Regions from separate parts of the Streptomyces sp. NPDC093261 genome, predicted to be linked through region 2. Evidence: riboswitches for the same ligand, from Rfam matches in the RefSeq annotation. Region 2 holds a riboswitch; the other holds the start of a gene.
What was found. Region 2 has a riboswitch for glycine ahead of gcvP (aminomethyl-transferring glycine dehydrogenase). Riboswitches for the same ligand answer to the same signal wherever they lie in the genome.
Positions count from the first base shown of each region.

Region 1: another riboswitch for glycine. It lies ahead of gcvT (glycine cleavage system aminomethyltransferase GcvT); the one in region 2 lies ahead of gcvP (aminomethyl-transferring glycine dehydrogenase).

Region 1 is NZ_JBIVNO010000016.1:80,399-85,665, forward strand. Features, by position in the region: gene glyA (serine hydroxymethyltransferase) at 1-1,167, opposite strand, end outside; gene gcvH (glycine cleavage system protein GcvH) at 1,180-1,557, opposite strand; gene gcvT (glycine cleavage system aminomethyltransferase GcvT) at 1,667-2,788, opposite strand; glycine riboswitch at 2,972-3,083, opposite strand; gene ACIP94_RS28250 (AAA family ATPase) at 3,255-3,938, shown strand; gene ACIP94_RS28255 (enhanced serine sensitivity protein SseB) at 4,559-5,267, shown strand, end outside.
Region 2 is NZ_JBIVNO010000014.1:9,201-14,467, forward strand. Features, by position in the region: gene ACIP94_RS26035 (MerR family transcriptional regulator) at 1-25, shown strand, start outside; gene ACIP94_RS26040 (DNA polymerase IV) at 80-1,612, shown strand; gene ACIP94_RS26045 (PRC-barrel domain-containing protein) at 2,092-2,463, opposite strand; glycine riboswitch at 2,578-2,673, shown strand; gene gcvP (aminomethyl-transferring glycine dehydrogenase) at 2,851-5,267, shown strand, end outside.

The sequences.
Region 1 (5,267 bases), on a different contig from region 2:
GGCGATGACGTCCGCGACCTCGGCGAAGTCCTCGGCCGTGAAGCCGCGGGTCGCCAGGGCGGGCGTGCCGATCCTCAGGCCCGAGGTGACCATCGGGGGGCGGGGGTCGTTCGGGATCGCGTTGCGGTTGACCGTGATGCCGACCTCGTGCAGGCGGTCCTCGGCCTGCCGGCCGTCCAGCTCGGAGTTCCGCAGGTCGACCAGGACGAGGTGCACATCGGTGCCGCCCGACAGGACGTCCACGCCGACGGCCCTGACGTCGTCCTTGACCAGGCGCTCGGCCAGGATGCGGGCGCCCTCCAGCGTCCGCTGCTGCCGCTCCTTGAAGTCCTCGCTCGCCGCGACCTTGAAGGCGACCGCCTTGGCGGCGATCACATGCTCCAGGGGACCGCCCTGCTGACCGGGGAAGACCGCGGAGTTGATCTTCTTGGCCAGCTCGGCCGTCGAGAGGATCACGCCACCGCGGGGACCGCCCAGCGTCTTGTGGGTGGTGGTGGTCACCACGTGGGCGTGCGGGACCGGGTTCGGGTGCAGACCCGCCGCGACCAGACCGGCGAAGTGCGCCATGTCGACCATGAGGTACGCGCCGACCTCGTCCGCGATCCGGCGGAAGGCGGCGAAGTCCAGCTGCCGCGGGTAGGCCGACCAGCCCGCGACGATCAGCTTCGGCCGGCTCTCCTTGGCGAGGCGCTCGACCTCGTCCATGTCGACGGTGCCGTCGTCACCCACGTGGTACGCGACCACGTTGTAGAGCTTGCCGGAGAAGTTGATCTTCATGCCGTGGGTCAGGTGCCCGCCGTGCGCCAGGTTCAGACCCATGATCGTGTCGCCGGGCTGGAGCAGCGCGAACATCGCGGCCGCGTTGGCCTGCGCACCCGAGTGCGGCTGCACATTGGCGTGCTCGGCGCCGAAGAGCGCCTTGACGCGGTCGATGGCGATCTGCTCGACCACGTCGACGTGCTCACAGCCGCCGTAGTAGCGGCGGCCCGGGTAGCCCTCGGCGTACTTGTTGGTGAGGACCGAGCCCTGGGCCTCCATGACCGCGACCGGAGCGAAGTTCTCCGAGGCGATCATCTCGAGGGTGGACTGCTGGCGGTGCAGCTCGGCGTCGACGGCGGCGGCGACATCCGGGTCGAGTTCGTGCAGGGGGGTGTTCAGAAGCGACATGGATACGGTTCCTCAGCTGCCGGAGAACTCGGTGTACTCGTCCGCGGTGAGCAGGTCGGCGGGCTCCTCCGACACACGCACCCGGAACAGCCAGCCACCCTCGAAGGGGGCGGAGTTCACCAGCGACGGGTCGTTCACCACGTCCTCGTTGACCTCCGTGACCTCGCCGGAGACAGGGGAGTAGAGGTCGCTGACCGACTTGGTCGACTCCAGCTCGCCGCAGGTCTCACCCGCGCTCACCGAGTCGCCGACCTCCGGGAGCTGGACGAACACGACATCGCCGAGCGCGTTCGCCGCGTGCTCCGTGATGCCGACCGTCGCGACGCCGTCCTCGGCGGCCGACAGCCACTCGTGCTCCTTGCTGTAACGCAGCTGCTGGGGGTTGCTCATGGCCTGAATTCTCCTGTACGCGCGGGAGTGCTGGTGAAGGGGGGACTGCTGAAGACGCTCGTGAGCGGGGCGGACGGGGGCGGTGCCGTGTCCGGCCCCGGCCCAGTGTCTACTTCTGGCGCTTGTAGAACGGCAGCGCCACGACCTCGTACGGCTCGTGGCTGCCCCGGATGTCCACCGCGACCCCGGCCGTGCCAGGCGCGGAGTGCGCGGCGTCGACGTACGCCATCGCGATCGGCCGGCCCAGCGTGGGAGAGGGCGCGCCGGAGGTGACCTCGCCGATCACCTCGCCGCCGGAGACGACGGCGTACCCGGCCCGCGGCACACGCCGGCCCTCGGCGACCAGGCCGACCAGGACACGCGGCGGGTTCTGCGCCGCGCGCTCGGCGGCCTCCAGGAGCGCCGCGCGCCCCACGAAGTCGCCGTCCTTCTCGAACTTCACGACCCGGCCGAGACCGGCGTCGAAGGGGGTCAGGGAGGTGGTCAGCTCATGCCCGTACAGCGGCATGCCCGCCTCCAGGCGGAGCGTGTCCCGGCAGGACAGACCGCAGGGGGCCAGGCCGACGGGGGTGCCCGCCTCGGTCAGCGCCTGCCACAGCTTCTCGGCGTGCTCGGGGGCGACGAACAGCTCGAAGCCGTCCTCGCCGGTGTAGCCGGTGCGGGCGATCAGCGCCGGGACGCCGGCGACCGTGCCGGGCAGGCCCGCGTAGTACTTCAGGCCGTCCAGGTCGGCGTCCGTGAGGGACTTCAGGATGCCGGGGGACTCCGGGCCCTGGACGGCGATGAGCGCGTAGGCGTCCCGGTCGTCGCGCACCTCGGCGTCGAAGCCGGCGGACCGCTCCACGAGCGCGTCCAGCACGACCTGGGCGTTGGAGGCGTTGGCGACGACCATGTACTCCCGCTCACCGAGCCGGTACACGATCAGGTCGTCGAGGATGCCGCCGTCCGCCTGGCAGATCATGGTGTAGCGGGCGCGGCCGACGCCGACCGAGCCGATGTTGCCGACCAGGGCGTGGTCGAGGAGCCGGGCCGCCTCGGGACCGGTCACCGTGATCTCGCCCATGTGCGAGAGGTCGAAGAGGCCCGCCTTCGTCCGGACGGCGAGGTGCTCGTCGCGCTCGGAGCCGTACCGCAGGGGCATGTCCCAGCCGGCGAAGTCGGTCATGGTGGCGCCCAGCGAACGATGCAGGGCATCGAGCGCGGTACGGCGCAGGGGGCTGCTACTGCTCATCGGTTGTGCTCCCAGGGCGATGGGGTCCCCCTCGCGCGAGCGAAGCCGGGCATGGGGGAGGGCGAGGTCGTTTCCTCCCCATCTGTCATCGGAACCTGAGAGGTTCGCCATGACCCCGCGGGCGGGCGTCACGGCTTGCACCTTGGGTGGAGCCACCTGAAGCGGCCCGCTTTCCAGATGTGCCTCGCCCGCGCGGTATCGGGGCCTGAGAGATTCAAGGGAGGGACTTGCTCCTTCGGCGCCCGGGCGGACGTACGGCGGACGTACGGACCCGGGACTCTCCCGCGCGGATTCAAGCGGCCGGTATGCAGTTGGCGGGCACATCATTGCACGCCTCGTCCGATCATGGCAGGGCCGCATCCGTGACCGGCTTGTGGCGCTACGGCGACGGAATCACGAGACACCGCGCATTACCTTCTCTTTACGCTCGACGGGGAGGGACTTCCTGACCACCCAGGGGAGGACGATCACGGTGAACAGGACGACGGTGTACGCGACGACCTCGGGCCTCGCGGTGCCCGGCCGGCAGGCCGCCCCCGCCCGTCAGGCCCGCCGACGGCCGCGGGCGGCCCGGGGTGCCGGAGTGAGGGACCTGCGCGACCGGGCCGGCCGCGGCCCCCGGGGGCTCACCTTCGACGCGGGCGATGTCGTCGTGATCACCGGGCTGCCCGGCAGCGGCAAGTCCACCCTCATGCGCCGTGCCGTGGAGGGGCTGCGGGTCGACTCCCAGGACGTCCGGGACCGCTGGGACGAGCGCCTCGCCCGCTTCCTGCCGTACGCGGTCTACCGCCCCCTCGTCCGCCTCGCGCACTACGCCGGACTCCGCCGTGCCCTGCGCACCGGCACGGGGGTCGTCGTCCACGACTGCGGAACGCACAGCTGGGTGCGCGCCTGGCTGGCCCGCGCGGCCCGCCGCCGCGGCGGCACCCTCCATCTGCTCGTGCTCGACGTCACGGCGGACGCGGCCCTGACGGGGCAGCGCGAGCGCGGCCGGGGCGTCTCGCGGTACGCCTTCCTCAGGCACCGCCGGGCCACCCGGCGCCTGCTGGCCTTGGTCGAGCGGGGCACCGTCCCGGACGGCTGCGGCTCGGTGGTCCTCCTGGATCGGGAGGCGGCGGACGTTCTCCACCGAATCGGCTTCACGGACTGACCCAGCCGCCGCAGCCTGACGCCGTCTTCGGGGGCCGTAGCCGTCTTCGCGGAGTGATGCCGATTTCGGGGACCGGCGCTGTCCTGGCGGGCCGAAGCGGCCCGCGGGGGACTGACGCCGACGGGGACTGGCGCCGTCTTCGCGGGTCGGCGGATGTGCGGACGGAGGCCGGTTCGGGGACCGGCGCTGTCCTGGCGGGCCCAAAGCGGCCCGCGGGGGACTGACGCCGACTTCGCGGACCGAGGCCGATCGCGGACCGGGGCTCCGATGGGCGGACGAGGCCGAAGTGCGGACCGACGCTGATGTGTGTGCCGAGGCGGATCTGCGTGCCGAGGCCGAAGTGCGGACCGACGCTGATGTGTGTGCCGAGGCGGATATGCGTGCCGAGGCCGAAGTGCGGACCGACGCTGATGTGTGCCGAGGCGGATATGCGTGCCGAGGCCGAAGTGCGGACCGACGCTGATGTGTGTGCCGAGGCCGAAGTGCGGACCGAGGCCGAAGTGCGGACGGGGCCCACGCGTGCCGAGGGCGACTTTCGCCGCCTGCGGGGTGCGGCCCCCGTACCCGCTAGCCTTCGGGTCTCAGCAGTGGTTTCTCAGCTCTTTCGCAGGCGGTGGCAGATGGACTTCCCGGCGAACCTTCCCGCGGACTTCCCCGCGCAGGCACACCCTCATCCGCACGGTGGATGGCCGGGCAACGAACTGGAGGAGGTGCTCTCCGCGTCGCTCGGCATCCCCTCGGCCGGCGGTCGGATCGTGGAGGTCCTCGGACGCAGCTTCCTGTGGGTGCCGCTGCCGAACGGCGGGGGCCCGCACACCGGCCCGCTCGACCTGCCCACGCTGGAGATCGAGGGGCAGGCGTTCGTGCCGGTGTTCAGCTCGGAGGAGCAGTTCCGCCAGGTCGTCGGCAACCACATGTCGTACACGATCGCGCCCGCCGTCGAGTTCGCCCGCGGCCTGCCCCCGCAGGCGGGCATCGCGGTCAACCCGGGCGGGGTGGTCGGCGTGCCGCTGCCGCCGGACGCGGTGGCCGAGCTGTGCCGCGGCGGGCGCACCCCGCTGGACGGCCCCGTGAGCGGCGGACGCGTCCGGCTCTTCGAGCCCGACTGGCAGGACGACCCGGTGGACTTCCTCGCCGCGGCGTCGGCCGAGTTCGCCGCGACCGGGGTGGTGCTCACGGCCCGCCGCTGCCTGGCCGCGATCGAGACCGCCGACCCGGTGATGTTCATCGGCGTCGAACTGGCGGGCCCGGAGGTTGATATACGCACGCTCCCGCTGGACGCGCTCGGCCGGGCGCTCGGCAAGGTGCCGGTCGGCATGCCCGTGAACA
Region 2 (5,267 bases):
GCGGCGCCGCAACCGGGCCGTCTGACACGTGAGGCGACGACCGGTCGCATTGTCAGTGGCGTAGGGCAGCATCGGAGATGTGAGAACCGCGCCCACGATCCTGCATCTCGACATGGATGCCTTCTACGCCTCGGCGGAGCAGGCATCCAAGCCGAGCCTGCGCGGGAAGGCCGTCGTCGTGGGCGGGCTGGGGCCTCGCGGGGTCGTGGCGACGGCGTCATACGAGGCACGCGTGTTCGGAGTGCACTCGGCGATGCCGATGGCCCAGGCGAGGCGGCTCGCGCCGAACGCCGCGTATCTCACGCCCCGCTTCGGGTTCTACCGGCAGATCAGCGAGCAGGTCATGGGGCTGCTGAGGGCCCTGTCGCCCCTGGTGGAGCCGCTGAGCCTCGATGAGGCGTTCGTCGACCTGGAGGCCGGGAGAGCGGCCTGGGACGAGGAGTCGGCGCGGCTCGTGGGAGTCAGGGTGCGCGCGGACATCCGGTCGGTCACGGGTCTGACGGGCTCGGTGGGACTCGCCGCCTCCAAGATGCTCGCCAAGATCGCCTCCGAGCAGGCCAAGCCGGACGGCCTGGTGCTGATCCCGCCGGGCACCGAGCGGGCGCTGCTCGGCCCGATGTCGGTGCGCACGCTGCCCGGGGTCGGGCCCGCCACCGGGGACCATCTGCGGCGGGCCGGGATCACCACGGTCGACGAGATCGCCGAGGCGGGCGAGGACGAGCTGGTCAGGCTGCTGGGCAAGGCCCATGGGCAGGCGCTGTACGCCATGGCTCTGGCCCGGGACGAGCGGCCCGTCGTCGCGGAGCGGGAGGCCAAGTCGATCTCGGTCGAGGACACGTATGACGTCGACATCCACGACCGGGTCCGGGTCGGTCTTGAGGTGCGGCGGCTCGCGGACCGTTGTGTGCGACGGCTGAGGGACGCCGGGCTGTCGGGACGGACCATCGTGCTGAAGGTGCGCAGATACGACTTCTCGACCCTGACCCGCTCCGAGACCCTGCGCGGACCGACGGACGACCCCGGGGTGGTGCGCGAGGCGGCCGCGCGGCTGCTGGAGTCCGTGGACACCACCGGTGGGGTCCGGCTGCTCGGCGTCGGCGTCAGCGGGCTCGCCGACTTCACACAGGAGGACCTGTTCGCCCAGGCGCATCTGGCGGCCGGGGAGACGGAGGCCGAGGAGCATCCGGAGGCGGAGGCCGTCACCGAGTCCCCCGAGGAGGAGTCGACGGTGCCCGCCGAGCGGGTCTGGCGCGCTGGGCAGGATGTGCGGCACACCGAGCACGGGCCTGGCTGGGTGCAGGGCAGCGGGCTGGGCAGGGTGACGATACGGTTCGAGACGCCTGACTCGGGGCCGGGGCGCGTGCGGACGTTCCGCACCGACGACCCCCGGCTGGAGCCGGCGGATCCGCTGCCCCTGGTGCCACGAAGACTCGAGGCCGCGGAGGCAGGAGCCGAGGCCGAGGCGGTATCCGGGGCCGCCGAAGAGAGCCCCGAGACAGTATCCGAGGCCGCCGACGAGAGCCCCGAGGCCGCCGAAGAGAGCCCCGAGGCCGGTGAGGCGGGATTCGAGGCCGCCGAGCCGCGGTCTACGCCGGCCGGCAGCGGGGCGTGACGGCCCGGACGGGCGGCGGGCCATTACGGCGTCGAGGGCGTGACCATGCCGGGGAGCAACGGGGCGTGGCCATGCCGGAGAGCAGCAGGGCGTGAGGGCGCCCATGGGCGTCGGGCCCTGGCGGGGCCGTCGGGCGGTCGAGGCCGGACGGTCCGGTCCCACGGGCCACCGACGGGTGCTGCACGGGCGAGACCTGGGAAGCGCGCCCCGGGAAGGAGCGTGCCGCTCGGTCCGGCGTGGCGCCGGCCGCATGAAAGCCGGCGGGGTGTATGGCGTCGGGGAGGTGGCGTGTCGGGGGTGTGACGGCCCCGACGTGCGGCGCGGCATGCGGCTGCCGATGGCCCGACGTGGCGCCGATGGCCCGACGTGGCGCCGATGGCCCGGCGCGGCGCCGATGGCCCGGCGCGGCGCCGATGGCCCGGTAGCCGTCGGTCCAGGGGGCGACAGGTGCCCAGGACCGGGCCCGAGGCGCCCCGCTCTCAGGCCCCGTCGGGCTTCGCCAGGTGCCCGAAGTCGCGGTCCGGCGGCGGAGGCGGCGGGGCCACGTCGAGGCCGTAGTGGTGGTAGAGCTGAAGCTCCTGTTCGGGGGAGAGGTGCCGCCCGACCCCGAAGTCGGGTGCCTCTTTGATCAGCGCACGCTCGAAGGGCACGTAGAGCACACCCTCGACCAGCCGGCTGGGTTCCAGCGGCACGAACGCGTCCCTGCTGAACAGACCCGTCCGTATGGCCGCCCACTCCGGTACCCCGGTCGCGTCGTCGAGGTAGACCTCGTCGATCGTGCCGATCTTGACGCCATTGCGGTCGAACGCCTTGCGGCCGATTAGATTCCGCGGATCGATATCGGTCTGCACGGTCCCTCCAACTGGTCGCAACACATCCGTCAGCACTACAAAAGAGCACATTCGGCACGGCGGCCACTCGAAGGATGTCTTGTTGTCCCCGCTGGTAGTCTGGCAAGCGGCTGTTGACCCCGTGCGGGAGAGTCCTTCGGAGTGATCCGGAGGCGCCGAAGGAGCAAACCCTCCCCGGAATCTCTCAGGCACACGTACCGCACGGACGAGGTCACTCTGGAAAGCAGGGCGGGTGTCGACGGCTCCCGCTCTCACCGACGGTGAAAACCGGAGCGCCTTCGGGCGGACCGGTGAAGCTCTCAGGTCGAGATGACAGAGGGGGAGGCCGTTGGGGTACCCGCGCCGAGGTGCCCCCCGAAGGTCGCGTCAGACCAGGAGGCCTCCGCAATGACCGCCCATCGCATTCCGCTCTCCGAGCTCGAGCAGGGAACGCCCTTCGAGCAGCGCCATATCGGGCCCGACCAGGAGGCGCGGGCCAAGATGCTCGCGCAGGTCGGCTACGGCTCGCTCGACGAGCTCACGGCCACCGCGGTCCCCGATGTGATCAAGAACGCCGACGCCCTGGACCTGCCGGGCGCGCGCACCGAGGCAGAGGTACTGGCCGAGCTGCGCTCGCTGGCCGACCGCAACCAGGTCCTCGACTCCATGATCGGTCTCGGGTACTACGGCACCTTCACGCCGCCGGTGATCCTCCGGAACGTGATGGAGAACCCGGCCTGGTACACCGCGTACACCCCCTACCAGCCGGAGATCTCGCAAGGCCGGCTCGAGGCGCTGCTGAACTTCCAGACCATGGTCGCCGACCTCACCGGCCTGCCGACCTCCGGTGCCTCCCTGCTCGACGAGGGCACTGCCGCCGCCGAGGCGATGGCGCTGTCCCGGCGCATGGGCAAGAACAAGAAGGGCCTGTTCCTGGTCGACGCGGACGCGCTGCCGCAGACCATCGCCGTGATCCAGACCCGTGCCGAGCCCACCGGGGTCGAGGTCGTCGTCGCCGACCTCGGCGACGGCATCCCGGCCGAGGTCGCCGAGCGCGAGATCAACGGCGTACTGATCCAGTACCCGGGTGCCTCCGGTGCCGTACGCGACATCAAGCCGGTCATCGAGCAGGCCCACAGGCTGGGCGCGGTCGTCACCGTCGCCGCCGACCTGCTCGCGCTCACGCTGCTGACCTCCCCCGGCGCGCTGGGCGCCGACATCGCCGTCGGCACCACCCAGCGCTTCGGTGTGCCGATGGGCTTCGGCGGCCCGCACGCCGGCTACATGGCCGTGCACGAGAAGTTCGCCCGGAGCCTGCCGGGCCGGCTCGTGGGCGTCTCCGTGGACGCGGACGGCCACAAGGCGTACCGGCTGGCGCTGCAGACGCGGGAGCAGCACATCCGCCGTGAGAAGGCGACCAGCAACATCTGCACCGCCCAGGTGCTGCTCGCGGTGATGGCCGGGATGTACGCCGTCTACCACGGGTCCGAGGGCCTGCGCACCATCGCCCGGCGCACGCACCGGTACGCCGCGATCCTGGCCGCGGGGCTCACCGCCGGCGGGGTCGAGGTCGTCCACGGTTCCTACTTCGACACCCTGACCGTGCGGGTTCCGGGCCGGGCCGACGCGGTCGTCACCGCCGCCCGCGAGCGGGGGGTGAACCTGCGCCTCGTCGACGCCGACCAGGTGTCGATCGCGTGTGACGAGACGACCGGACGGGCCCAGCTCGCTGCCGTCTGGACCGCGTTCGGCGTCGAGGGCGATGTCGCGGCGCTGGACGCGACGACCGAGGACGCGCTGCCGCAGGCGCTGCTGCGCACCGACGCCTACCTCACGCACCCGGTCTTCCACCAGCACCGTTCGGAGACCGCGATGCTGCGCTATCTGCGCCGGCTGGCCGACCGCGACTACGCGCTCGACCGGGGCATGATCCCGCTGGGCTCCTGCACCATGAAGCTCAACGCGACCACCGAGATGGAGCCGGTCACCTGGCCGGAGTTCGGTCAGCTGCACCCCTTCGCGCCCGCGGAGCAGGTGCAGGGCTACCTCACGCTCATCGGCGAGCTGGAGCAGCGGCTCGCCGAGGTGACCGGCTACGACAAGGTCTCCCTCCAGCCCAACGCCGGTTCGCAGGGTGAGCTGGCGGGTCTGCTCGCGGTGCGCGGCTACCACCGTGCCAACGGCGACGAGCAGCGCACCGTGTGCCTCATCCCGTCGTCCGCGCACGGCACCAACGCCGCCAGCGCCGTCATGGCCGGTATGACGGTCGTCGTCGTGAAGACCGCGGAGGACGGCGAGATCGACGTCGAGGACCTGCGCGCCAAGATCGAGCAGTACCGCGACGAGCTGGCGGTGCTGATGATCACCTACCCGTCCACCCACGGTGTGTTCGAGGAGCACGTCGCCGACATCTGCGCCGCCGTGCACGAGGCCGGCGGTCAGGTGTACGTCGACGGCGCCAACCTCAACGCCCTGGTCGGTCTCGCCAAGCCGGGCCACTTCGGCGGCGACGTCTCGCACCTCAACCTGCACAAGACGTTCTGCATCCCGCACGGGGGCGGCGGCCCCGGTGTCGGCCCGGTGGGCGTGCGGGCGCACCTGGCGCCGTACCTGCCGAACCACCCGCTGCAGCCCGCGGCCGGCCCGGAGACGGGCGTCGGCCCGATCTCGGCGGCCCCGTGGGGCTCGGCGGGCATCCTGCCGATCTCGTGGGCGTATGTCCGGCTGATGGGCGGCGAGGGCCTCAAGCGGGCCACGCAGATGGCGGTGCTCTCCGCCAACTACGTCGCCAAGCGTCTGGAGCCGCACTACCCGGTCCTCTACAC